Linked DNA regions of Gloeobacter violaceus PCC 7421. The protein of the gene in region 1 binds, or shares a complex with, the protein of each later gene. Links are inferred from orthologs where the notes say so. Each region holds a gene or a part of one and is shown on either strand. Other genes may lie near its edges. The genes, in order: cdaA and GLL_RS02030.

Region 1 (12,069 bases):
GCGGCCTGAGCTATAATCGCGTCATAGACGATTGCGCCATGAAGAGACTGGATGCTCATTCGAGCAAAGATAGCGAGATAATCACCTTCGTCAAGGTTAACAGCAGTGAAGTTAACCAATAGTTGGCGGATAGCCTTTTCTGTATTTCTAGGACTTAACTGCGGCTATGCTTTCCCGGTCATATACCGATAATATTCACTGAGTGAATGAGTGGAAATATAGCCCTCGGCAACGCTAGAGATAACTTCTTGCAATAGGGGAAGGCACCTCTCCCTATCGGGATGGCCTGGAACAGAGCTTGCAATAAGGGTGTTTGTGTCGAAAAGTAATCTCACTCTTCTCGCATGCTTCGGATTGCATCGACCAAATCTGTGTCCACTCGCGTGTGAACAACTGGTAATCCGTCAATAATCTCCATGGAAGCTTCTTCGATATTGGAATCAATTTCAGAAATCTGTTTCTCGTCCAGCTCGACTTGGCTGTCTAGTCCTTCCTCAAGCCAAAAAGTCTCAGCCTCGAACACAGTTTGCCATTCCTTCTGAGTCTTTAGCGCTATCTTTACCTCCCATAGCAGCAAACCAATACACAATAGACCGAGCAGGAAAGCTAACCAAATGGAACCGAAGATTTGCGGTCGAATCACTACGAGCCTGAGCGCAAATGCTTCAATCACTAGGATGATAAACAACATGACTATCGGAGGTATCAGGTTTGCCCGAAATTCTGTGATATGCTCACGTCGTACTTCTGGCTTGACTTCTAAATTTCTCCAAAGCCTAGCCTGAGCCAATTCGACATCTGTGGGCTTTGATTCCGAAAATCGCAGTTGCATAGGTTTCTGGCGGTAAAATATGTACAAAGAACTTGGATTCCAGTTCGTCGGAAGCTCTTGAGCAAAACGAACAACAGTACGTCTCTTGCGCTCTACACTGACACGAAATAATAAGTATGGCGCAATCAACATCAGCGACCAAAGAGAAGCTGCGAAAGCGAACTCTATCATAGTGATGTGGATTTGTTCCGATCTCCCAAGCCCCTCAAGAAAACTCTTCCAAGAGTCTTGATAACCAAGAACCAAATCAATGACCTCTTTTCGTTGAGCTACTGGCAAAATCCAGTAAAAAGTTACACATATTGCAGCTATAAAAAGGTAGCCTTTGTACTTTGAATACCAAGGCTGCTTAGGCTCATTTTCTTGAACGAAAGTTTTGATGTCATTGTAGAGATAACGTATTTGCTCGCCGTGTCTAGGAAGTTGCCCTGTCAATCCTTTGGCAATTTGCTTAAGAGTGACGAGCAATAGACGCTGCAGAGGTTCTCGTTCGAGCTGGGCGCTCACGTAGTCAACAGCATAGAGAAAGATTTGAGGAATCTGCTCAATCTTTTCTCGCCAGGAGTGCTTCGAATGTAACCTCAATTCGCGCAAGCGTTCATCTAAGGATGAAAACTCATTCTGGACATGTTTTATGTAATTTGCGTAGCGCTCGAACACCAATGTGGCATCACTCTGAATCTGGTCAATCCTTTCGTTCACCTCATCGACTCCTGAAAATGCACTCGAGCTAAGCAAATTCTATACATAGCAGAGGCTTTTTGCCAGTAAGCATACTCTAGCAGGCAAAGGCTCAGGTTGCATTTCTGTAAAGAGAAGCCTAGCCGTCTAGCAGTCATATTCAATAGGGCGCATTGCAGAATCTGGGAGAAAGCTCAAAGCAACTGTTACTGTGCTAGAAGTCGCTCCAGCAAAGGCTTGTACAGTTCACTGCCGCGCAGGTGCCGCATCCAGCGCTCAGGGATCGCCTCGATACCTTGCTGGAGTCCGGCGATCCCACCTGCCAGACAGGCGGTGGTGTCGGTGTCGTTGCCCAGCGAGACGGCAAGCTTCACCACCTGCTCGTAGGTTTGCCCCGCCTCCACTGCCCAGCGCACCGAGTGCAGACAGTCGACGACGTAGGCTCCCCCCCGGCCCCTGGGCGGCGCTTCAGGACGAATCTCCGCGTCCAGTTCGCGCAGGGCCATCGGTTCGGCGGCATAGAGTGTCCTTACCGTTGCCGTAGCGGCAGCCCACGGCTGGGCTGCCCCCTCGAGGATGCGCCGTGCCCACAGGCAATAGAGCGCGCAGCACAACTGCGCACGGGCGTGGCCATGGGTAATTTGCGACTGCAAGGCCGCATCGCGGGCCAGTTGTGCGTCCCCGCCGCGGTGCCATAGCGCCAAGGGCAACACCCGCATCAGTGAACCATTGCCGTTGGCTCGCTCATCCGCCGCCCCGGCCCGCAGAGCGGGAGTGCCGGCCTTGAGGGCCGCGAGCGCCTCGCCCGTCTGGACGCCGACATCGAAGACGCAGCCATCGACGGCCAGATAACCTTCGTCGTGCCAGGCCAGCAGCCGACGGCCAACATCCTCGGCATCGAGCCGTCCGCAGTCGAGCAGCGAGGCGAGCAGACACAGCGCCTGCGCCCCGTCGTCAGACCAGGTACCGGGCGGGACCGCGTGGGTGGGGGTGTAGCCGGGGGGCGGCTCGAAGTTGATCAGGCCGATGGGGGGCAGGTTGGTGGATGGGTTGAACTCGTAGGGCACCCCGAGGGCATCCCCCACCAGCAGACCCACCAGACCCCCCGCCAACCGCTCTCGGTGTGTCGGCATGGGATTATCGGTTGCGGGCAACGTCGATTATCCCCCAACGCCTGCGCGATCTCCGTAGACTTTGGACGAAAGGCAGGCGCGGACGGACGAAGCTTACAGGTAAACTATTAGAAACTATCGCCGCCGTCCTCCATGCCCGCCGACATCCCTTCGCCGAACCAGATGATCGCACCGCTTGAGACCCGCACCGACGCTCGAGGGCACCTCATGATCGGCGGCTGCGATGTGGTCGATCTGGCGCAGCGCTTCGGCACACCCCTGTATATTCTCGACGAGGCGACACTGCGCGCTGCCTGTACCCAGTACGTCGAAGCGTTCAAGCGCCACTACGCCGGGGATTTTCGGGTGCTCTACGCCTCGAAGGCCTGGAGCAACCTGGCGATCTGCGCCATCGTCCATCGCTGCGGCTTAGGCATTGACGCGGTCTCGGCGGGCGAAGTCCACACGGCCTTGCGGGCGGGGGTACCCGGCGAACTGGTGTACCTGCACGGCAACAACAAATCCGAAGCGGAGATTCTCCTCGCCGCAGAAGTCGGTGCAACGGTGGTGGCCGACAACTGGCTCGATCTCGAGATTTTGAGTGCTATCTCTGCCGAGTGTCCGGTACGGGTGATGGTGCGCGTCGCCCCCGGCATCGACATCCACACCCACGAATACATCCGCACCGGCCACCTCGACAGCAAATTCGGCTTCGATCCGTCCGAACTCGCCGCAGTACTCGCCTACCTGGCGCGCATTCCCAGCCTCAGAGCCGTCGGTCTGCACGCCCATATCGGCTCGCAAAGCTTCGAGCTTGCTCCCCACGGCGATGCCGCCCAACTGCTTTTGGAGTGGTACCCCAAGGCACTGGCCCTTGGCCTGTCGGATTTCAATGAACTGAACGTGGGGGGCGGCCTGGGGATCCGCTACACCGACGACGACGACCCGCCCGCCATCGACGAGTGGGTAGGCACGATCTGCCAGGCAGTGACGCGCACCTGCAATACCTACAATTTACCCCTGCCAAAATTGTTGTGCGAACCGGGCCGCTCGCTGGTAGGCCCCGCCTGCGCCACGGCTTACACCGTCGGTTCCACCAAGACCATACCCAGCATACGTAAATATTTCTCCGTAGATGGCGGCATGTCTGACAATCCCCGGCCCATCACCTATAAAGCGCTCTACACGGCCGTTGTCGCCAACAAGATGCACGATGGACGCCGTGAGAAGGTGACCGTGGCCGGCAAGCACTGCGAGTCTGGGGACGTGCTGCTGCGCGATGTTGAGCTGCCTCCACTCGAGAGGGGAGATTGCCTGGTCGTCTTTAGCACCGGTGCGTACAATTGCAGTATGGCTTCAAACTACAACCGTATCCCTCGTCCAGCGGCGGTGCTTGTCAGTGACGGCGAGGCGACCCTCATCGTCAAGCGTGAGAGCCCGGACGACCTGTTGCGCTGCGACTGTCTACCGGAACGACTGCAGACATGAACGGCCCCCTGGAACAACTGTCAGGCGAACTGGCTCTGCGACCGCTCATCATTTCGATTCTCGATTGGGCTGCGGTGGGCCTGCTGCTCTACCTGGCCTTTCAGTTGATCCGCCAGACCCGCACGGTCTGGCTCATCCGGGGTTTTTTGATCCTCTCGGGCGCCTTTTTTCTGAGCAACTTGCTTGGATTGACCACCCTCAATTTCATCCTCGATAAGATCTTGATCGGGGTGGCGGTGGCAGTGCCTGTCATCTTCCAGCCGGAGTTGCGCCGTTTTCTTGAGCAGTTGGGCCGGGGCGAGATCTTCACATTGCTCAAGCCCGATCGGGTGCCGGACTTCGAGAAAGAAGCCCTCGACGAGTTGCTTGACGCCGTCCAAGATCTGTCTGAGGAGCGCATTGGTGCCCTCATAGTGATCGAGCAGAGTCCCATCGACGACCGGCTCTTGCAAGATCCGGGCGATACGATGGATGCGGTTCTTTCCAAGAGCTTGCTGTTGACCATCTTTTATCCAAAGACGCGGCTGCACGACGGCGCGGTGCTCGTTCGCGACTGGCGCATTCAATCGGCGAGCGTTATTTTGCCGATGTCCACCCAGATCCCGGCGCGGCAGTTGGGCACCCGCCACCGCGCAGCGATGGGCATCACCGAGCAAACCGACGCCCTGTGCATCGTCGTCTCCGAAGAGACCGGTTCGATCTCCCTCGCCGAGCGCGGCAAATTGCAGAGGCCGCTCACCGTCGAGCAGCTGGCCGAAGCGCTCAACCGCCGCTACCGGCGCGACCAGCCTCCCTCGGTGTTTACCATTCCGGCGCTGAGCGACTGGACGCGCAAGCTCTTCCCCGCCTCCTCCAGCCAATCGGGCAACAGCGACTAAATCGATGACCACCCCGCATACGCTCCTGCGCAGCCTGCCCTCCGATCTTGATCCCAATCGCCTGCCGCGCCATGTCGCCGCCATCATGGACGGCAACGGCCGCTGGGCGTCAAAGCGCAACCTTCCCCGAGTGATGGGCCATCAGGCTGGGGTGAGTGCCCTCAAAGAGCTGTTGCGCTGTTGCAAAGACTGGGGCATCGGTGCTCTCACGGTCTATGCCTTCTCGACGGAGAACTGGAAGCGGCCGCAATACGAGGTCGAATTTTTGATGGCCCTTTTTGAGAAAGTGCTCAACCACGAGCTTTCGGAGATGGTGGATGAGGGGGTGCGCATTCGCTTCGTCGGGGCACTCGCCCATCTGCCCGGAGCTCTGCAGAGTGCCATCGAGGGAGCGATGGCGGCCACAGAGGCGAACACGGCGGTCGAGTTCACCGTCGCCACCAACTACGGTGGCCGGCAAGAGATCGTCAATGCCTGCCGCGAACTGGCCGAGCAGGTACGGTCAGGCCGTCTCCTGCCCGAGCAGATCGACGAGAAGCTTTTTGCCCAGCACCTCTACACCCGCGAGCTTAGCGATCCCGACTTACTGATCCGCACCAGCGGCGAGCAGCGCCTGAGCAACTATTTGCTCTGGCAGATGGCCTATACCGAAATTTATGTAGCCGACGTGTTATGGCCCGACTTTGACCGAGCGGCCTTCCACGCTGCGCTGCAATCCTACCAAGGTCGCCAGCGTCGCTTTGGTAAGGTGTGAGATCTCCCCCGGCCCCCCCTTGGGAAGGGGGGGCCGGGGGGGTCAAATCCTTGCCTTGACCGTGAAGGCGTAGGTCTCCCCAGTCTCCAGTCGAAAATCATTCTTTTCGAGAAACCGCTGCAGGGGTTCTTTGATCAAGGCCCGGCCCAGGGATGGATGAATTTCAAGCTGGCCTCCACTCAGGAAATGCCAGCGAAATGTCCAGACGTACTGGCCACCCTCGGCGTCACCTTCCAGCCAGCCTCCAGACAGGGAGCGGGCACTGACGCGCAGGTTGATCTCGGTTTGGGGTAATCGGCCGCTTGCCACGCGCCTGCCCTCTACTGCGATTTTTTTATCTTAGAAGCTGATGGCGAAATGGCGCGCTTGAAAATGTTACGGTGGTTAAAGTGTCTATCGAGTTGCCCGTCCGTGAGCCAAACCGCCGCACCCGCTATTACTCTGTCATTCGACGCTGCAAGTGTCGAACCTATGCAACTGCAGCAGCTTTTTGATACTGGTGCCTTCTGGGCGCGCAACCGGCAAATCGGTAGGATCGAGTGTATGCTTGCCTGCAGCAAGCCGGTGGTCGCCGCTTATGCCGAAAGCCGATTGGTCGGTTTTGCCCGCGCTACCAGCGATGGTGCCTTTCGAGCCACAATCTGGGATGTGGTGGTACATCCGGACTACCAAAAACTGGGTCTCGGACGCCGCCTGATTGAGGCGCTTTTGGATGAACCGGCAATACGCGATGTCGAGCGCGTCTATCTGATGACGACCTTTCAGCAAGGCTTTTACGAAAAACTGGGCTTCCAACGCAACGCTTCGACGACGATGCTGCTGATGCGCTCAGACGAAGTGGGCTGACAGCAACCGCAGCTACAAAATCAGGCGGGCCACGGTTTTACTGTGGCCCGCCTCGATCGTATGAATTTGCGATGCGCTTAGCGGCGAACGGCATAACCGGAAACGAGCGCGACAATGAATACCAAGATCGCCGAGCCGAGGATGGTCGGGATCAAAGACACATTCGCCAGGGCAGGACCGAAGTTGCCAAACAGAGCCGCACCCACCCAGGCACCAATGACGCCGAAAACAGCGGCGACCAGAAAGCCCCCCGGGATGCGTCCAGGTACGATCGCCTCGGCAATGACAGCACAGATGCCGGCTACGACCAAAAACAAAATAAAGCTCAAGATCCCCATGTCCTTTGAACTCCACTGGAGTGATGCTCTTATTCTAGAAACCCCGGACTGCGGGAGCGTCCGCCAGAGGATTGAACTCGTGGGTGCCCCTTTTGACAGGGGACAACGCGATACAGCTATGTCTCAAGGACGGCCGCCCGGACGGGAATTTTCGGCGTCTTTGATACCCAACTGGTAGACTCCGGCACCGATGGACACCATCAAACCGCCGGCCAGCGCCCAACTCCCTCCCAGAGTATGGCGCAGAACGATGAACACGACCACCGCCAGGATCAGCGAAGGCAATATGCTCAAGATCGAGGCGAAAAGCTGGTTGCGCTCCTCCCAACCTTTCGGACGGCGCTCGAGCGTCTGGGCGGTGTAGATGGCTCGATCGGCGTCGTTGAGCCATCCGCACAGCACGTCCACCAGACGGCCGTTGAAGCGGGAAAAACACAAGTAAAGCGCCAGCGACCAGAGGCTGATGCCTGCAGCCACCGCCGGTGACAGTCCGAATTTGTAAAGAAAAAAGTCGATCACATTTTGTAAAGATCTCGCCCTGCTACCCAGGGTACACCGCGCCGATGAGAATAACTACTTAGGCACAAATGCCTGGTGCGGGTTTGCCCAGGTCGAGCGATAAACTGGAGCAGTTGTCCAGGAGAACAGCGTGCCTACCCTCGGGGTCAACATCGATCACGTCGCTACGATCCGTCAGGCGCGCCGCACCGTCGAGCCTGATCCGGCGGCGGCGGCGGTACTGGTGGAACTGGCGGGTGCTGACGGAATTACCGTCCATCTGCGCGAAGATCGCCGCCATATTCAAGATCGCGATGTCGAGATTCTGCGGCGCACGGTACGCACACACCTCAACCTGGAGATGGCCGCCACCCGGGCGATGGTGGACTTTGCTCTGGACGTGCGGCCGGACTACGTGACGCTGGTACCCGAACGGCGCGAGGAGGTGACCACCGAGGGCGGCCTCGATGTGGGCGGTCAGATTGCATCGGTGGGTCTGGCGGTCGAGCAGTTGCAATGCGCAGGCATTCCGGTGAGTTTGTTCGTCGATCCGGATGCCGCTCAACTGCAAGCTTCGGCCCGCACCGGAGCCAAGTTTGTCGAACTGCACACCGGACGCTACGCCGAGGCCAGGGGCGAGCAGGCCCAGCGCAGCGAACTGGCGCAGCTTGCCGCCGCCTGCGATGAAGCCCAGGCTCTGGGTCTGCGGGTCAATGCCGGTCATGGCCTGACGTACTGGAATGTCGCACCGGTGGCGCGCTTGTCGGGTATGGAAGAACTCAATATCGGACACTCGATTATTGCCCGGGCGGTGCTGGTGGGTCTCGAGCGGGCGGTGCGCGAAATGAAGCAGGCGATGATAGCTGGATGAAGACTGTTCGCCTGCGGGCCGCCGCCAAGATCAATCTCTACCTCGAGATACTCGGGGTACGCCCCGACAACTTCCACGAATTGGTGATGGTGCTGCAGAGCGTTGATCTGGCCGACACCGTCACCCTGCGCGCCGCGCCCACGACCAGGGTGAGTTGCTCCCATCCATTGGTGCCCAACGACCGTACCAATCTGGCGGTAAGAGCGGTCGAAGTGCTTCAGAAGCACACCGGCATCGACGAAGGAGTCGAGATTGTCATCGAGAAGCGCATCCCGGTAGCGAGCGGTCTGGCGGGCGGCTCCACCGACGCCGCCGCAGTGCTGGCGGGGCTCAACGTGCTTTGGGATCTCGGCTTGACCCAGAGACAGCTGCAGTCTCTGGGTGCTCAAATCGGCTCGGATATTCCCTTTTGTGTGACAGGCGGCACCGCCCTTGCTATGGGCCGGGGTGAAGTGCTCTCGCCTCTGCCGGCCCTGAAGGGGGTCTACTTAGTGCTGGCCAAACTCGCCGATTTGCAGGTATCCACCGCCTGGGCCTACCAGACCTACCGGCGCGAGTATCTGAGCGAGGGTACCGCGCCGCGCGCCCGCACCAGTGCTCTGCTCTCGGCGGTGGCCAGCCAGGAGGTTGCCCGCATCGCACCACTGTTGCACAACGACCTGGAGCGCGCCGTGCTGCCCGCCTACCCGCAGGTGAGCGCGCTGCGCGAACACTTGGTGAGCGCCGGGGCACTGGGGGCAATGATGTCTGGCTCCGGCCCGGCGGTGTTTGGCCTTGCAAGGGACCGCGCCCACGCCGAGGCTGTTTGTGCCGTCCTTGCGGGTGAACCCGGACTGGAACTGTTCGTCTGCAAAACCCAGCAGGCGGGCATCCTGATGGAAGAATCGGAGTCCTCCGACTTGTAAATTTCCCACAAATAGATTTAAACTGGGGCGCGTTGCTGCCAGCCGGAGATGGACTGTATGCTCTTCACCCGCCCGCTGCGTGGTTTTTCGTTGGTCGAGATGGTGCTTGCCCTCGCTGTCGGGGCGGCCTTGGGTCTGGCGGCGGTGACGGTGGGACTGTACTGGCGGGGTGAAGCGCAGCGGCGGCTCCTGGGCGCCTCGGTGCCCCTCATTGCCCAGGCGATGCGCCAGTACGCGCGCGCCCACGGCAGTCTGCCCGATCTGGCCGTGGCGGAAGATAGCGATCGCTGGTTGGTCCTCTACACGCCGCCGGGATCGACCACCCTCCCGGACGGCGCCCGCCGCACACTGCCGGACGGCATCGCTTACCAACGCCTGCAGACGTATGTGCCTTCGAGTATTCCCTTTGGCCAGGTCCCCGGGCGGGTGCGGCTCACCGGCACCGGTTGCGAGCCGACGGACCGTCTCACCGAATGCACCTTGAGCATCGTGCCATGAAAAAATTTGTGCAATTGCTGTTGACGATCGGCGTACTGCTCAGCGCCATGTTCGTGCTGGTCAATCGCCTGGGGGCGGCTCCTACCCAGCGCACCGGCTACCTGATCGGCATCCAGGAGTTGAACAACCTCGGGCCTATTGGCGACAACGGTGTTCTGAAACTTGGGCCGGTGGATCTGACCGGTTTGCCGATGCCTCCGGACTTTGTGACCGCAACTGCCGAAGCGCAGATGGGCATCGCCAACAGTTGCGTCAAGCTGGAGATGCTGCTCAACTACACCTACAGCGGTCTGACCGGGGTGCCCAATAACATGGCGGGCAGTACCGACAACACCGACTGTCAGGTCAATGGCGGCGGCAACCAGAAAGACGAACGGACCTATACCCTTGCTTCGGTAACGGCGAATATCGACGACAGCCAAACGTCGATGTCGCTGTCGGTCTTTGCCTACTTTTTCGGCAACAACGAGAACGCGAGCAAAGTGACCCTGCGCACGGTGCGCCTGAGTTACTACAGCCTCGAACCACCAACCGCCGGGGCCGCCCAATCGGTGCAACTGGTGCCTTCCGCATTTAATGGGTTGGTGATCTACCCGTCGGTCGCGACGTTTTTTGGCAAGTACTTTGTCTATATCGATAATCAGCGCTACGAGCCGGCGATCGATACCAACGGCTATCTCAAGGGCAACCTGCTGGGTTCAGCCCTCGGTGCCCGCCAGATTGGCTTCTTTTTGCCCGAGAACAGCCTCTATCAAAGTTCGCTGCTGTACCTGCAAAATGGCGATCCTGCCTCGGCCCAGAAACTCACCGTCCAGGGGATGACCACCAAAGGAACCTACACTGCGCCCGGCGTCTACGGCAATCCGATCGGTCTGCAGGCGCTCGATCTGCGCGAGGTGAATTGGCTTTCAGGCTATCTCATCCCTTATCCGAAGCCCGCGACCCTGGTGGCCATTCCGGCGGCTTCTACTGTGGCAAGCGGCCAGACCTTGCGGGTGACACTCTCGATGAGCGGCATCGACCCCGGTACCCTGCGCGCCCGCATCGGCAGCACCGAGACCTACCCCGCCGCCACCAACAGCCCCAAGTGGCGCGAACTGATCGACAAGGGTAAGGGGGCCATTGAGCTGAATCTGAGCGGCAGTACGGGGCAGTCGGTGCCTGTGATCTTGATGGCGCGGCCCCTCGACAGCGATCAGGAATTGGCCTATTCGTTTGTGGTCACAATCAAGTAAGCCGGAGGTCAGGGGGGGCTGACAGGATCTCGTGCAAGAAAGGCGGCGCCATGTATGTTGGATGTGCCTTGTTTGCAGTGCCGACCGTGCCCTTCCATTGGAACGACCAATACACTCAACCTGGCCGACAGAGGTTTCTGCTGCCGACCCTGCCGACCCCGCGGCCTCGGAGGGGTTGGTAATGGCCTGCTCCCCGGAAAATCTGCTCGCCGAAATTGCGGCACTACGCGAACACAATGCCCGGCTGGAGGCTTTGCTGGGCGAAGGTCGGCTCAAAGCGCCGGCCCTGCTTGAAAGTGAGGAGCGCTACCGCTCGCTGATCACCGTCACCTCCGCCATCGTCTGGACCGCGGGGAGCGATGGGGCGATTGTCGAGGAGGTGCCTTCCTGGGAAGAATTCACCGGCCAGTCCCCCGAGCAGTACCAGGGCTGGGGTTGGGTCGAGATGCTCCATCCCGAAGACCGCGCTTCCACCGCCGAAATCTGGCGGCAGGCCAACGCAAACAAGCGCCCGGTGGAAGTCGAATACCGGCTGCGGCGGCGTGACGGCGAGTATCGCCACATGGTCGCCAGGGGCGTGCCGCTGCTGAATGCCGGGGGCCGGTTGTGCTCGTGGGTGGGCACCGTCACCGACATTCACGATCGCAAGGTGGCCGAGCAGCAGCGCGAGTTGCGACTTCTGCAGGCGAAGCGGCATACCACCCGCCTGCAGAAGCTGGCCGAGGCGTCGCTTGCCATCAATTCGGCTCTGTCGATTCAGCAGGTGCTGCAGGGGATCACCGAGCAGGCCGCAGCCCTGATTGGTGCCCATATGGCCCTCACCAGCCTGACGCCCGAGCGCGACTGGGCGCGGGCGGTGCATACGGTGTACCTGTCGGACAAGTATCGCTACTGGCACCACGGCGAAGCGCGCCTGGGCGGCGTCGGGATCGCCGCCGATGTGTGCCGGACCAACCGGCCTGCACGTCTGACCCAATCCCAACTGGAGGGCCATCCGCAGGGCCGGCTGCTCGCCTTCGGGGCCACCGACCGACCGGCGCTGCGCGGCTGGCTCGCCGCCCCGCTGGTGGGGCGCGACGGGCGCAATATCGGCCTCATTCAGCTGTCGGACAAGCACGAGGGCGATTTTAGCG
Region 2 (11,972 bases), 300 kb from region 1 along the record:
AGGAATTTGTTGTTTGCGCAGGCTTTCGGTGGTGGCCTCGTTGTTGTCGATGACCAGCACGGTGTGCCCCTGGGAGCGCAGCATGCGCACCAGCGTCTCGCCCACACGTCCGTAGCCTGCCACCACGATGTGATCGCGGATGCCCTCTTCGACGGCGATCGCCTTTGGCGCTTCGCTCGCGCGCAACGCTTTGCCGACCACAGGCAGCGACTCCAGGGCGTTGAAGATCATCGGCGAGGACTTGAGCACAAACGGGGTGACCACCAGCGTCACCGCCGTCGTACCGACCGTCAGACCGTACAGTTCCTGCGAAAACAGCCCCAGCCCCTGGGCCACCCCGGCGAGCACAAACGAAAATTCGCCAATCTGGTTGAGCCCTAATCCGACGGTGAGCGCCGTCTTGAACGGGTAGCCGAAGATCATCACAACGGGCGTCACGATAAGCGCCTTGCCCACCATGACGGCCGCCACCAACCCAAGTAACGTCGGGGCGTTGTTCCACAAAAAGATTGGGTCGATCAGGCTGCCGATCGAGGCGAAAAAGACCGTCGCAAATATGTCGCGCATCGGCAGCACCCGGTCGAGGGCCTGATCGGCGTACTCGACTTCGGAGATCATCAATCCCGCCACGAAGGCGCCCATCTCGATACCCAGGCCGATGGTCGAGGTGACCAGCGCCACCCCCAGGCAGAGGGCAAAGACCGTGAGCACGAACAGCTCCTGGGAGCCCGTGCGCGCCACCTGGCGCATCAGAGGCGGAATGAGCCAGATACCGGATACCACCGCCCCGGCAATAAACAACACCGATTTGAGCAGCGCCCACAGCAAGGCCCCACCTAGGGCCTCGGGCGGTTGGGTGAGGGCGGGCAGCACCGCGAGCATCAGGCCCAACCCCAGGTCTTGCACGATGAGAATCGCGAGCATCGCCTGGCCGTGGGCGGTCTGCACCTCGTTGCGCTCGATGAGGATCTTGAGCACCACGGCGGTCGAAGACAGCGACAGCACCGCCCCCAGGAAGATTGCCTTCGGAATGGTGTCCACCCAGCCGGTGAGATAGGCGAGGCCGCCTCCCAAAAAGATCGTGAGCAACACCTGCAGGCTGCCCCCGCCCAAAGCGATGTTGCGGACCTTGTTGAGTTCTTTGATCGAAAATTCGACCCCCAGGGCAAACAGCAGCAACGCCACCCCCACCTCAGCCAGGGCCTTGATGGCGCCTTCATCCCCCACCAGCGACAGCCCCGCCGGTCCCACCACCATGCCCCCGAGCAAGTACCCCAGAAGCACCGGTTGACGCAGGCGGCTCGCCAGAAAACCCCCGGCCGCTGCCGCCCCGAGCACGGTCACGATATCGACGATAAGTTGTAACTCCGATGCCATCTCTACCTCACCCACGCCTGGTCACTGACTAGAAGCACAAATAGGAAAACCGCTATTCATGCCACCAGCTTAATCAATGCCTCGTCGGTGCAACGGTAGCCAAAGCGCGGCTCTTCCTCAGGAAGCGGCGGTGCTCAGAGCCATCAAGGCGTTGACGATGGCCGCCGCCACCGGCGAGCCGCCTTTGCGCCCCTCCACCCGGATCTGGGGAATAGCCAGACTGGCGAGGGCTTTTTTGGCGGGGATCACCTGCACAAAACCCACCGGCACGCCCACCACCAGCGCCGGATGTGCTCGGCCTGCACGGATCGCCTCCACCAGCGCCAGCAGGGCCGTAGGAGCGTTACCGATGACGTAAATGGCTTCGGGATAGCGGGCGCTAAGACCGAGCAAGCCTGCCTCCGTGCGCGTCTGACCCGCCTGCGGGATAATCCCCGCTTCCAGCGCGCAAATAAGAGGATGATCTCCAAGGCTGCCGGCCACGCCGACTTTGACCATCTGCACATCGACGATCACCGGGGTTTGTGCCCGAATGGCGGCAAGGGCGGCGGGGATCGCTCCGTGCTCAAAGCGCAACAGGTGTTGGTACTCGAAGTCGGCCGTCGCGTGGATCACCCGCCGCACGATCTGATATTCGGCGGGTGGGAAGGCGTGCTCGCCGATTTCAGCATCGATGATGGCGAAACTTTCGGCGGTGATTGGGTGAAGGTCCATGCCTTCTAATGATCCCACGACCGCCCGATTGGTGGCACGATGGCCTGGTAGCGCGAGGCCCGACCATGACCGATGCCGACACCGCCCACAAACTCAAAATGGAGCGCCGCAAGCAGGTGCAGGAGCAGCGCCTGGCCGAGCGCGACCGCAAAAAGGGACTGCTCATCGTCTACACCGGTGACGGCAAGGGCAAAAGTTCGGCGGCCTTCGGCATGATCTTCCGTTCACTGGGCCACGGCCTGCCGGTGGCGGTGATCCAGTTCATCAAGGGTGCCTGGGAACCGGGAGAAGCCAAACTGCTCGGCCGCTTCCCGGAGCTGGTAGTCTTTCGGGCGATGGGCGAAGGGTTTACCTGGGAGACCCAGGATCGCGGGCGCGATATCGCCAAAGCGGGTGAAGCCTGGGAGGCGGGACTGGAACTTATCCTGGCGGGCCGACACCACATCGTGCTGCTCGATGAAATCAACGTGGCGATGAAACTGGGATATCTCGATCCCAATCAAGTCCTGGCGGGCCTGGCGCGCAAGCCCGAGATGGTCCATGTCGTGCTCACCGGCCGCGGCGCCCCGGAGAGCATCATCGAAGCCGCCGATTTGGTGACGGAGATGAAACTGGTCAAACACCCCTTCCGCAGCCAGGGGATCAAAGCGCAGCTGGGAATAGAGTATTGAGCCAGTACACGACCTTGCGATGGTCAGACCCGCCGTGCCTGTCAGTGTCATCTCCAAAAACGGTGTCCCTATTCGGCTGACGGAGGAGCGATGGGAGCATATCATTGAGCAACACGCGGAACTCAAGGATAGCAAGTCTCAAATCTTGCAAGCGATTGGCGATCCTCAGCGGGTCGTAGCAGGCACGGGTGGGGAGCTGTTAGCGGTCAAACCGATTCAGTCCGAAAAACAACTCGTTGTCGTGTACCGGGAGTTGAAAGACGATGGATTTATCATCACCGCTTACACAACCAGCAGAACCCAGCCACTAGATCGAAGAAAGCAGTTATGGCCACCACTAATATAGACGATTACTTGAACGTGCTTCCGCTGGAAAAGTTGGCGGGAAAGCAGGATTTCTGGTCATTCTACGACTCTGAAGCCGACACGTTGTATTTCAATTTCAAAAAGCCAAGTGTCGCTACCGATAGCGAGCTCACTGACGATGACGTGATCATTCGATACGAAGGCGATCAAGTCGTTGGCTTTACGGTTCTCCATGCAAGCAAACGTGGCGGAAGTCTCCCGGTTCAAATTGTTTTTGCACAGCAGCTCAAACTCCTGGAAACATATTTACTGATTCTCCGCAAAATGAAATTTTTGCCCACGCTAATCTGGTGGCGTGTGAATGGTATAAACTGGATGTTTTGGCTGGGGTATCCTGTCTTCCGGCCCTTGTTGTTTTTGCTAATTACTAGCCACATTAGACGTATTCTTGTTCCCCTCGAAAGAGTTTACAAATTAAATGCCTCTGCAAGCCCTTCAGAAGCCGTGAAAATTCAGTGGGTGGCGCTTCATGAAAGAGTAAAACTGATGCGCGAGGAAATTGGCGTCGTTATTGTCTCACCGTTGATGTTGACAATCCTTGGCCCGTTTGGCAGCGCTGGCCTGGCTGTAATAATTTCTTGGGAAACAATTAAATCATTAATGCAGGAGGGCATTCGCGAAAACGTACAAGACATTACAATTAATCTATTGTCGACCTATATATTTTATGTTGTTAATTTGATTTCAATCGCTCTGGGACTGCTCAGCATTGTCTTGGTAATTACTTTCTATGTCAAACGGAGATTGTTTAACGAACCTTACGTACAACTAGATGAACTCTTTCTAACACCAGTCTTAAAAAAGATTGTAGACCCAGCCACCGGTAAAAGTTTGTATCTTGAGGAGCAGAAGCTGTTTAAGGCGGTAGAAGAACCCTACCCCAACGAAAATCCTGTAGACCAGTTACTCTTAGGCTTTACCTACTTGTACCTGTGCTTGATAACCGCAAGTGGTTTCGGAATTTTAGCGTGGTTTATATATTCCAGAAACCATATCGTAGCGTACATTTATGGGTTCCTTTGTCTTATACCTATCTTGGCTGGCTTCCTACTGATTAGAGGGATCTGGCGAGAGATCAGAGAAAGACGGGCTACATAAACAGGTTTGGCTAGTGGAATCCATAGGAGCCCAGAGCGAGGGCTATCGAGTTTTAAGCGCTATCAGGAAAGCAGTACCCAGGAGCGCACAGATTGCGGATTTTGAGCGTCGAGACCCGACGCGAGACAAGGTCGATAACGCGGATGGCGTGGTTGTTGGTGTCGGCAATATAGATCCGATCGCCGTTGCGCCACAATCCGGCAGGCTCCCAGAAGCGCGCCTCGGCAAGGTCGCCGTCGAGATAGCCGCTGTCGATGTGGCCTGTGAGAGTCTCGCACCGCCCACTTTCGGGGTCGATGCGCTTGATTTTGTGGTTGTAGGTGTCGGTCAACCACAAAGTTCCACCGTCCCAGTGCACCCCAAGCGGGTGCTGCAACAGCACGGCTTCCCCTAAGCCGTCTTGATCCCCAAAGCCGAACAGGTCGCCTGAGCCGCACAGGAGTGCGGTGATATCTTCAGCAATGCCCACGGTACGCACGGAACTGCTTTCGGAGTCGGCGACGAACAACCTGTGATCATTGGTAGTGATCCCACTCGGTTGGGCGAAAGCGGAACCGTCGCGCGTACCGTTCAGGGTCGATTCGTGGCCGTTGCCGGCAAAGGTGCTGATTCTGCCGCTATGCGGGTCGCACTTCCAGATCTGGTGGGAACCGGCCATCGCCACGTAGAGCGCTCCATCCGCCACCACTGCGTCCCAGGGCGAATTGAGGGGAATCTCCAGACCTGGCCCTTCGACCTGGCCATAGCCCAGACTCTGCTCGCCGGTGCCTGCGAAGGTGCTTACCTGGCGGCGGACCAGGTCGATTTTGCGCAGCAGATGATTCTCGGTGTCGCAGACGAACAGCGTGCGGCCGTCCGCAGAAAGAGCCAGCCCCTGGGGAGCCCAAAATTCGGCCTCCTCGAAGTTGCCGTCGCGCCAGCCGGGGATGCCGGAGCCGATGCTCTCGTGGCTGGAGCCGTCCAGGCTGCTGGTCACGATGCGGTGGTGACCGCTGTCGCTGACAAACAGGCGATCGCCGTAAACGGTGAGTTTGCCGGGAAAGGCGAGGGGCGTGGGCGGGGCGGAAGCTTTTTCAAGGCGTGTGCGCAACCCACCGGGCAGCGGGCGGCCCTGGTTTGTCTGGCGCAAAACCAGTTCGCCGATCAGTTGATCGAGCAGGTCGCGGTTGCCCTCGCCGGAGGCGTGGCCCACGTAGTAACCGTCCGGGTCGATGAGCACCAGCGTCGGCCAGGCCCTGACCGTGTAGCTCTGCCAGATGGTGTGGCTCTCATCGACGATCACCGGATGCTCGATGTCGTGGCGCAAGATCGCCCGGCGGATATTGTCCAGGTCCTGCTCGTTGGCAAATTTGGCGGTGTGCACGCCGATCACCGTGAGGCTGTCGCGATACTTGTCCTCGAGGTATTTGAGATCCGGCAAGATGTGCAGACAGTTGATACAGCAGTAGGTCCAAAAATCGAGCAGCACGACCCGGCCGCGCAGTTCCTTCAGGCGTAGGGGCCTGTCGGTGTTGAGCCAGTGAAATTTTGGGGGCAGCTCGGGGGCGCGGACACGGGGGGTCTTGCTGGACACGGCGGTTCCCATGGGCACACTTTCAGCATGGCTTACCGGTGGGGCGATTGTCCCGGGCTGCACGGGCGGACTGCGAATGGCGGGTGGCCTATACTCGACAGTGCAAACGGGCATACAGGAGAGCAACCGATGGCAGGCACGGCCATTCGCTTCGGTACCGACGGCTGGCGGTCGATTATCGCGCGGGAATTCACCTTCGAGAATGTCACCCGCGTGGCGCGGGCTTCCGCTGAAATCCTTGCCGAAACTTTTGAAGGCGAGGGAATCGTCATCGGCTACGACCGCCGCTTTCTAGCCGACGAATTTGCCCGCACCGCCGCCGAAGCCGTGCGCAGCCTGGGTCTATCGGTGCTCTTGGCCGACCGCCCCGCCCCCACCCCCGCCTTCAGCTGGGCGGTCAAAAAACGCGGCGCCAAGGGTGCTCTGGTGCTCACCGCGAGCCACAACCCCGCTTCCTACTGCGGCATCAAGATCAAAGGCGCCTTCGCAGGGTCGGTCTCGCCGGAATTCACCCGGGCGGTCGAAGAGCGGCTCGAAGGTCCAGTACCTGCGGATCGGCCCCGGGGCAGCCTGGCGCTGTTCGATCCATGGATGGACTATCTGGCCCAGTTGCGCACGCGGGTGGACGTGGCTGCCCTGCAGGAAGCGAACCTGGCTATCTTTATCGATGTCATGCACGGCGTCGGCGCGGGGGGATTGCCCCACCTGCTCGGACCGAACGTGGTAGAAGTGCGCGAGCGCCACGATCCGCTTTTTGGCGGCACCCCGCCCGAACCGATCGGCCGCTACCTGATGCCTTTATTTCAGGCGGTGCGCGACTACCGGGGGAATCGGCCGGTGGTCGGTCTGGCCTTGGATGGCGACGCCGATCGGATCGCCGCCGCCGATCGCCACGGCCATTTTTTGAGCTGCCAGGTGCTCATTCCCCTGCTGGTGGACCACCTGGCCCGCCGCCGGGGACTCGCCGGCAAAGTCGTCAAGACGATCAGCGGCTCGGATCTGATTGCAAAGGTGGCCCGCGCCCGGGGATTGCCGGTCGAGGAGACGGCCATCGGCTTTAAGTACATCGCCGACGTCATGCTGCGCGAGCCGGTGCTCGTGGGTGGCGAAGAATCGGGAGGCATCGGCTATCTGGGCCACATGCCCGAGCGCGACGGGCTTCTGTGTGCGCTGTATCTAGTCGAGATCGTGGCGCAAACCGGCAAAGATCTGGGCGCTCTGTTTGCCCAATTGCAGGAGGAACTCGGTTTTCGCTCCCACTACGACCGGCAGGATCTGCGCCTGGCGGACGAAGCGTTCAAGCAGCGATTGCTGGGAGAGCTGGAAAACTCCCCCCCCAAAACGGTGGCCGGGCAGGCAGTGATCGAACACAGCGCTATCGACGGCCACAAATTTCGCCTCGCCGACGGGCACTGGTTGCTCGTCCGCTTCAGCGGCACCGAACCGCTGCTCCGGCTCTACTGCGAAGGCCCCGACCCCGCCCGGGTCACCGAGACATTGCAGTGGGCGGAGCGTTGGGCCACCGGCCCTGGGGTGCTATGCTGAGTAGCTGTGCCTGAAAGCGAAGTACCCATGTCCTTCAAAAAAATCGAGCGGACCAAAGAAATCGATCGCCGCCGCCACCGCAAAGCCAAACTCGCCAAACTGCGCGCCCGCTACCATGCCGCCAAGACCGAGGCGGAGCGCAAAGACATCTACAGTCGCGCCGCCCGCCTCTCGCCCTGGCTGAGCGTCGAAGAATTCGCCAACCCCTCTACCGCCGCCGTCACCTCGCAGTAGAGCCACCTACCCTGGGGTACATCCCGCCGATGGCGGCGGGGGGCGATGATGGCAGTGGTCGCAGGTGGGACACCCCGGGTTTGTCCGTCGATCGCGAATGTCTATTCAAGGAGTATTACAGCGATGTACCAGGCTATCGAGAGCTATCGCAATTTCTGGCTGCTCACCAGCGGCATCATCGACGGCGCCACCCGTGCCGTCGGCCTGCACCGCACGGTACCGCCTCTGTACAAAGGCGTCAAAATCGCCGGGATCCTTAACATCGCTGCCGCCACCGTGGTGATGGCGGTGATCGAAGAATCCAAGTGAGACTTTACTGATAGCGGATCATCTGGACGCGGTAGCGTCCTTTTTTGGTCGTATCCACCGGTCCCACCTCCAGGCGGCCCCGCCCGCGCAGGGTGATGCGGTCGCCGGTCTGGACGTTCTTGCTGGGCTGGGTGACGGTCTTCCAGTTGAGGGTCACCTCCCCCGCTTCGATCGATTCGACCATCTTGTTGCGGGATAAACCAAACCCGGCCGAACCGATGGCGTCGATGCGCAGCGACGCTTCGACCGAGGTGATTTCCTTGGTCTGGGGCGGCCGGATGCGTAGTTCCTCAAAGCCAATCGGCACCACCTGCACCGGCACCGTGCGCACGCTGGTGAGGCTAGTCTGCAAAAACGGCACCAGTTCAGGGGCCACCAGCGTCTGGGCGCCGCGATCCCCCAGCACCAGAATGTCCCCCACCTTGCCACGCACGATGCCGGTGCCCAGGATGGCCCCCAGAAAATCACGATGGCTTGCGGCGTCGAACAAAAAGTTACCGCGAATATCGACGGCAGCCAACGGAATGGCGGCGGTTTCGATGGCAATGTTATCGCGGGAAACCGCGATACGTTGGCGCTCGGCCTGGGAATAGCCGCCCCAGGCGGCGGCGTGCACCTCCACCAGACGCGAAAAGACATCGAGACATTCGCCCACTTCGGGAGGCGAGTAAAAGTCGGAGGTGACCACCGACCAGTCGCGCAGGGCCGTCTCGGCCAGATCGAGCACGCGCGCGAGCGCGTCGCGATGCTCGGCGCGCTTGAGCAATTCTTCGCGGGGCAAAGTGCTGGGCATGCCCTTGATTTTAGAGTAGGTGCTGGGGGAAGACGGTTGATTGCAAGCACTCAACACACTCTCAACACTTTCAAGCAAGTCGCCATGGCCTAACATCGAGAAAGTGGCCCTGGAGTTTCGCCCCAAGATCGCCGGCGAGGCAGGAACTCTCTACATCACCAAGGGGTCCACCGGCAGCACTCGAAATCACCGTCTAGTGCTCCTGCCAGCCGCAAAGCTCAAAGTGAAGCCACAACACTGGAAGCGTACTGCATCCCCCGATTCGTTTTTGATCAGCTCCTGCACGAGAAAGCAATCGGTGCGGGATGCGTTCCAATCATCCAAACCGTTCGCAAAAACACTGGGCAGTTTCAGCGCTTATCTGAGACGTTCGATTACCTGATCGATGCGCGCGGTGTTTCTGCGGGAGACGTGACTGCAATCGCGATTCGCGCTTATTGGACGTTCAACCGCCAGGACCTATCGGAAGTGGATTTGGCCGAAGCCCAAATCCACTTCGACCGTCGTTTGGGCGCGAGTGGATACGGTTGGATCTTTCCCGTTGCGACCCAGGGAGAATGTGTCAAATTGAATGTTGGGGTGGGAGCCTGGTTGGACGAATTGCAAAAGATCAACACGAATGTGATTCAGTTGTTCAAGCAATTCATCCAAAGCAACCAACAGACCCGACACTTGCTGAGTAAAGCCGTTCGCCAGGACGCGCCAAAAGTTTATCCGCTTGCGACTGCTCAAAAAGGGAATCGAGTCGCGGACGGTAATATTCTGAAGATCGGAGACGCTGCAAATCTGACCGATCTTTTGACGGGAGAAGGCATTGCGAATGCTGTACTGAGTGGGCTTTATGTTGCACAGGCGATTAACATGAGTCGCTCCTCAGAAGTGGCAGCAGCAAACTGGCAGTATCTCTACGAGTCTCACTTCGAGGCAGATCTACGGGCGGGTCTGCAAATCAAAGCGTTTAGAAAGTTCTCATGGATGAATACGCTGCTCATCTGGTCGATGAAACAGAATCCGCGCGTGGCGACTCAGGTGAGTCATGCCGTTGCGGGCCTGGTGCCGTATCACCAGGTGCTGCCTTCACTGAAGTACTGAAGCGCAACTCCTGCCGCCGAGGATCGGGGTGGGTTCCGCCGCAAAAAGGGTGGGCCTGGGTAGGTAGGAAGGCCGCGTACTTTCTCATCTGATCAACAGCTTGGAATCCCCCGGCATCCCATGGGATGCCGGGATCTGCCGTCCTTCCAGGCACGGGCGAAGCTTTCAGCACTTTTGTCGGTGAGCAAGGGCGATCAGCTGCCGGTCAGGCTGCGGTACACCGACTTTGCCGTCTCGCTGAGCGATTTGACCGCGTCTTTGGCCGTTTCGGCAATTGGGCGCTGCTCGTGCAGGAAGACGCGCGCCGCGTTGCGGCCGGGCATCCCCGAGACCGAACCGCCCGGGTGGGTGCCCGCGCCGCTCAGGTAGAGCCCGTCGATGGGCGTTTTGTAGTTGGCGATCTCGGGTAGCGGCCGGAAAAACATTAGGTAGTCGATGGTCATATCCAGGTGGTAGTAGTTGCCCTTGAGCGCCCCAAGCCGGTCGGCCAATTCCGCCGGACTCTCGACGTTGCGGGCGATGGTAGCTTTGTGGACGTTGGGGGCGTACTGGGCAAGTTTGTCGATCACCTGGTCGGCGACTTTGTTTTTCAGTTCATCCGTCCAGCCGGTGCCCATCTGGCCGGTGCCCTCCGCCCCGGCAATCTGGTAAGGAGCAAAAAATTCGATCCAGGCGGTGTGCTTGCCCTCGGGGGCAAGGCTCGGATCGAGCACGGAAGGCACCACGACATACATCGAAGGATCTTCGAGGGGAATTTTGCCCACGGCCGGATCGCTGTGGGCGATTTCGACTTGATCGACCGAATCGGCAATGAGGATCGAACCAATTAGGTACTCGTCGCGGTGCTGGTGGTGCTCGAAGCGCAGGGGCTCCGAAAGGGCGAGGTCGATTTTGAGAATCGTCTCGTTGCTGTTGCCGATTTTGCGCTCGACCCGCTCGCGCAGTTTGTCGTCGGCCCGATCGACATCGGCCGGATCGATCAGGTGCAAAAAGACGCGCTTGGCGTCGATGTTGGAGACGACGCCGTGGCGGGCGCGGTAGGCGCGGCCGTCGGCGGTCTCCACCCCCACCGCCCGGTTCTCCTCGACCAGGATGCGCCGCACCGACTGGTTGCAGAGGATTTCACCCCCCAGGCTTTCCACCAACCGCACCAGGGCCGCCACCAGCGCCCCGGTGCCGCCTCTGGGGCGGGCCATGCCCGGATTGTGGCGCATCGCCATCATCACCGCCCCGAAGGCGAGGGCTTTTTGGGAGGGCGGGGCGCCCAGTTCGGCGGCCAGACGGGCGAGGGGGGCTCGAACCAGTTCCAGGTCGAACCATTCCTCGAGCATGTCCCGGGGACTGGTCAGCAGGCTCTGGGCAAAATCGAGGGTCTTGTTCGGGCCGCCGATCACCGAGAAGAGATCCGCGAGTTTGGCGCCGTCGAAGTTGCCCGCGATGTCCAAAAGCGACTTGGGCGGGGCATTGAAGATCGGAATGAATACGCCCATCGCCCGCTGCCAAAAATCGATAAATTCGCGGTACTTGCGCGCGTCGCGCTCGCTGTAGCGGGCAATCTCCCCGCAGGTTTTATCCACGGAGCGGTGGGCCAGAAAGTAACGCCCGTCCGGGTGCGGGCAGAAGACGACCGGGTCGCAGTACAGGTATTCGAGGCCGAATTTTTCCAGTTCGAGTTCCTCGACCACCGGACCCAGGTGGATAAATTCGTGATCGATGGCGCAGAGGTTGAAGCGAAAGCCCGGCGCTTCGTCGGGCATCACCTCCTCGGTGGTCGCCGCCCCACCCGGGATCTCGCGTTTTTCGAGCAACAGGACGCTGTAGCCCGCCTTGAGTAGATATGCTGCACACACCAGCCCGTTGTGGCCGGCTCCAATGATGACGACATCGTAAGTATCCACGTCCGAACTCCCTGGCATCGCTCTGCGTTTCTTCACCAGATTGCGAAACGTTATCGAGCCTGTCGCCCACCGCCGGAGAGATTTCGGTCCGCACAGGTGAGGCTTGAACCTGAACAATCGGCCAGTAGCTCGCGCTGTGTTGCCGTGGTAGCTTTTTTCCAAGCGTTGGGGGCGATGGCGATGGCAGGAGCGATCCGGATTTTGCTGCAGACGACCATTCCCGAGACCGACGACGACTGGGACATTCGGCGCTTTTCGCTTTTGACGGAATGTTTGCGTTCTCTCAAAGACGAAAACGGCGC

Evidence for each region.
Region 2: the proteins of cdaA (region 1) and GLL_RS02030 are in contact, whole or in part, in a crystal structure (PDB 7OJS), measured with the Bacillus subtilis proteins. The link is inferred for Gloeobacter violaceus PCC 7421 from one-to-one orthologs.

The regions. Positions count from the first base shown.
Region 1 is NC_005125.1:99,167-111,235, reverse strand. What follows is about bases 3,051-6,050. They hold cdaA (diadenylate cyclase CdaA), read left to right. Parts: upstream 3,051-4,109; coding sequence 4,110-4,991; downstream 4,992-6,050. Other genes in these bases: GLL_RS00545 (DUF3146 family protein), read right to left, coding at 5,788-6,050; GLL_RS00550 (isoprenyl transferase), read left to right, coding at 4,996-5,745; lysA (diaminopimelate decarboxylase), read left to right, coding at 3,051-4,113. Also shown: GLL_RS00570 (hypothetical protein), read right to left, coding at 332-1,534; GLL_RS00565 (ADP-ribosylglycohydrolase family protein), read right to left, coding at 1,720-2,646; more of lysA, read left to right, coding at 2,779-3,050; more of GLL_RS00545, read right to left, coding at 6,051-6,054; GLL_RS00540 (GNAT family N-acetyltransferase), read left to right, coding at 6,157-6,591; GLL_RS00535 (GlsB/YeaQ/YmgE family stress response membrane protein), read right to left, coding at 6,669-6,929; GLL_RS00530 (hypothetical protein), read right to left, coding at 7,053-7,448; GLL_RS00525 (pyridoxine 5'-phosphate synthase), read left to right, coding at 7,579-8,298; ispE (4-(cytidine 5'-diphospho)-2-C-methyl-D-erythritol kinase), read left to right, coding at 8,295-9,203; GLL_RS00515 (prepilin-type N-terminal cleavage/methylation domain-containing protein), read left to right, coding at 9,252-9,701; GLL_RS00510 (hypothetical protein), read left to right, coding at 9,698-10,936; GLL_RS00505 (hybrid sensor histidine kinase/response regulator), read left to right, coding at 11,118-12,069. UniProt on the Bacillus subtilis protein: One of 3 paralogous diadenylate cyclases (DAC) in this bacteria, catalyzing the condensation of 2 ATP molecules into cyclic di-AMP (c-di-AMP). Upon expression in E.coli leads to c-di-AMP synthesis.
Region 2 is NC_005125.1:404,093-416,064, forward strand. Bases 5,234-8,136 are described here. They hold GLL_RS02030 (phosphoglucomutase/phosphomannomutase family protein), read left to right. Parts: upstream 5,234-5,928; coding sequence 5,929-7,344; downstream 7,345-8,136. Other genes in these bases: GLL_RS02025 (thioredoxin-like domain-containing protein), read right to left, coding at 5,234-5,811; GLL_RS02035 (DUF6800 family protein), read left to right, coding at 7,372-7,578; GLL_RS02040 (hypothetical protein), read left to right, coding at 7,702-7,887; GLL_RS02045 (photosystem II S4 domain protein), read right to left, coding at 7,892-8,136. In the rest of the region: GLL_RS02005 (cation:proton antiporter), read right to left, coding at 1-1,377; GLL_RS02010 (precorrin-8X methylmutase), read right to left, coding at 1,495-2,091; cobO (cob(I)yrinic acid a,c-diamide adenosyltransferase), read left to right, coding at 2,157-2,762; GLL_RS02020 (DUF2283 domain-containing protein), read left to right, coding at 3,090-4,226; more of GLL_RS02025, read right to left, coding at 4,279-5,233; more of GLL_RS02045, read right to left, coding at 8,137-8,680; GLL_RS02050 (hypothetical protein), read left to right, coding at 9,092-9,772; beta-carotene ketolase CrtO, read right to left, coding at 9,967-11,670; GLL_RS02060 (hypothetical protein), read left to right, coding at 11,851-11,972. UniProt on the Bacillus subtilis protein: Catalyzes the conversion of glucosamine-6-phosphate to glucosamine-1-phosphate. Glucosamine-1-phosphate is used for cell wall biosynthesis.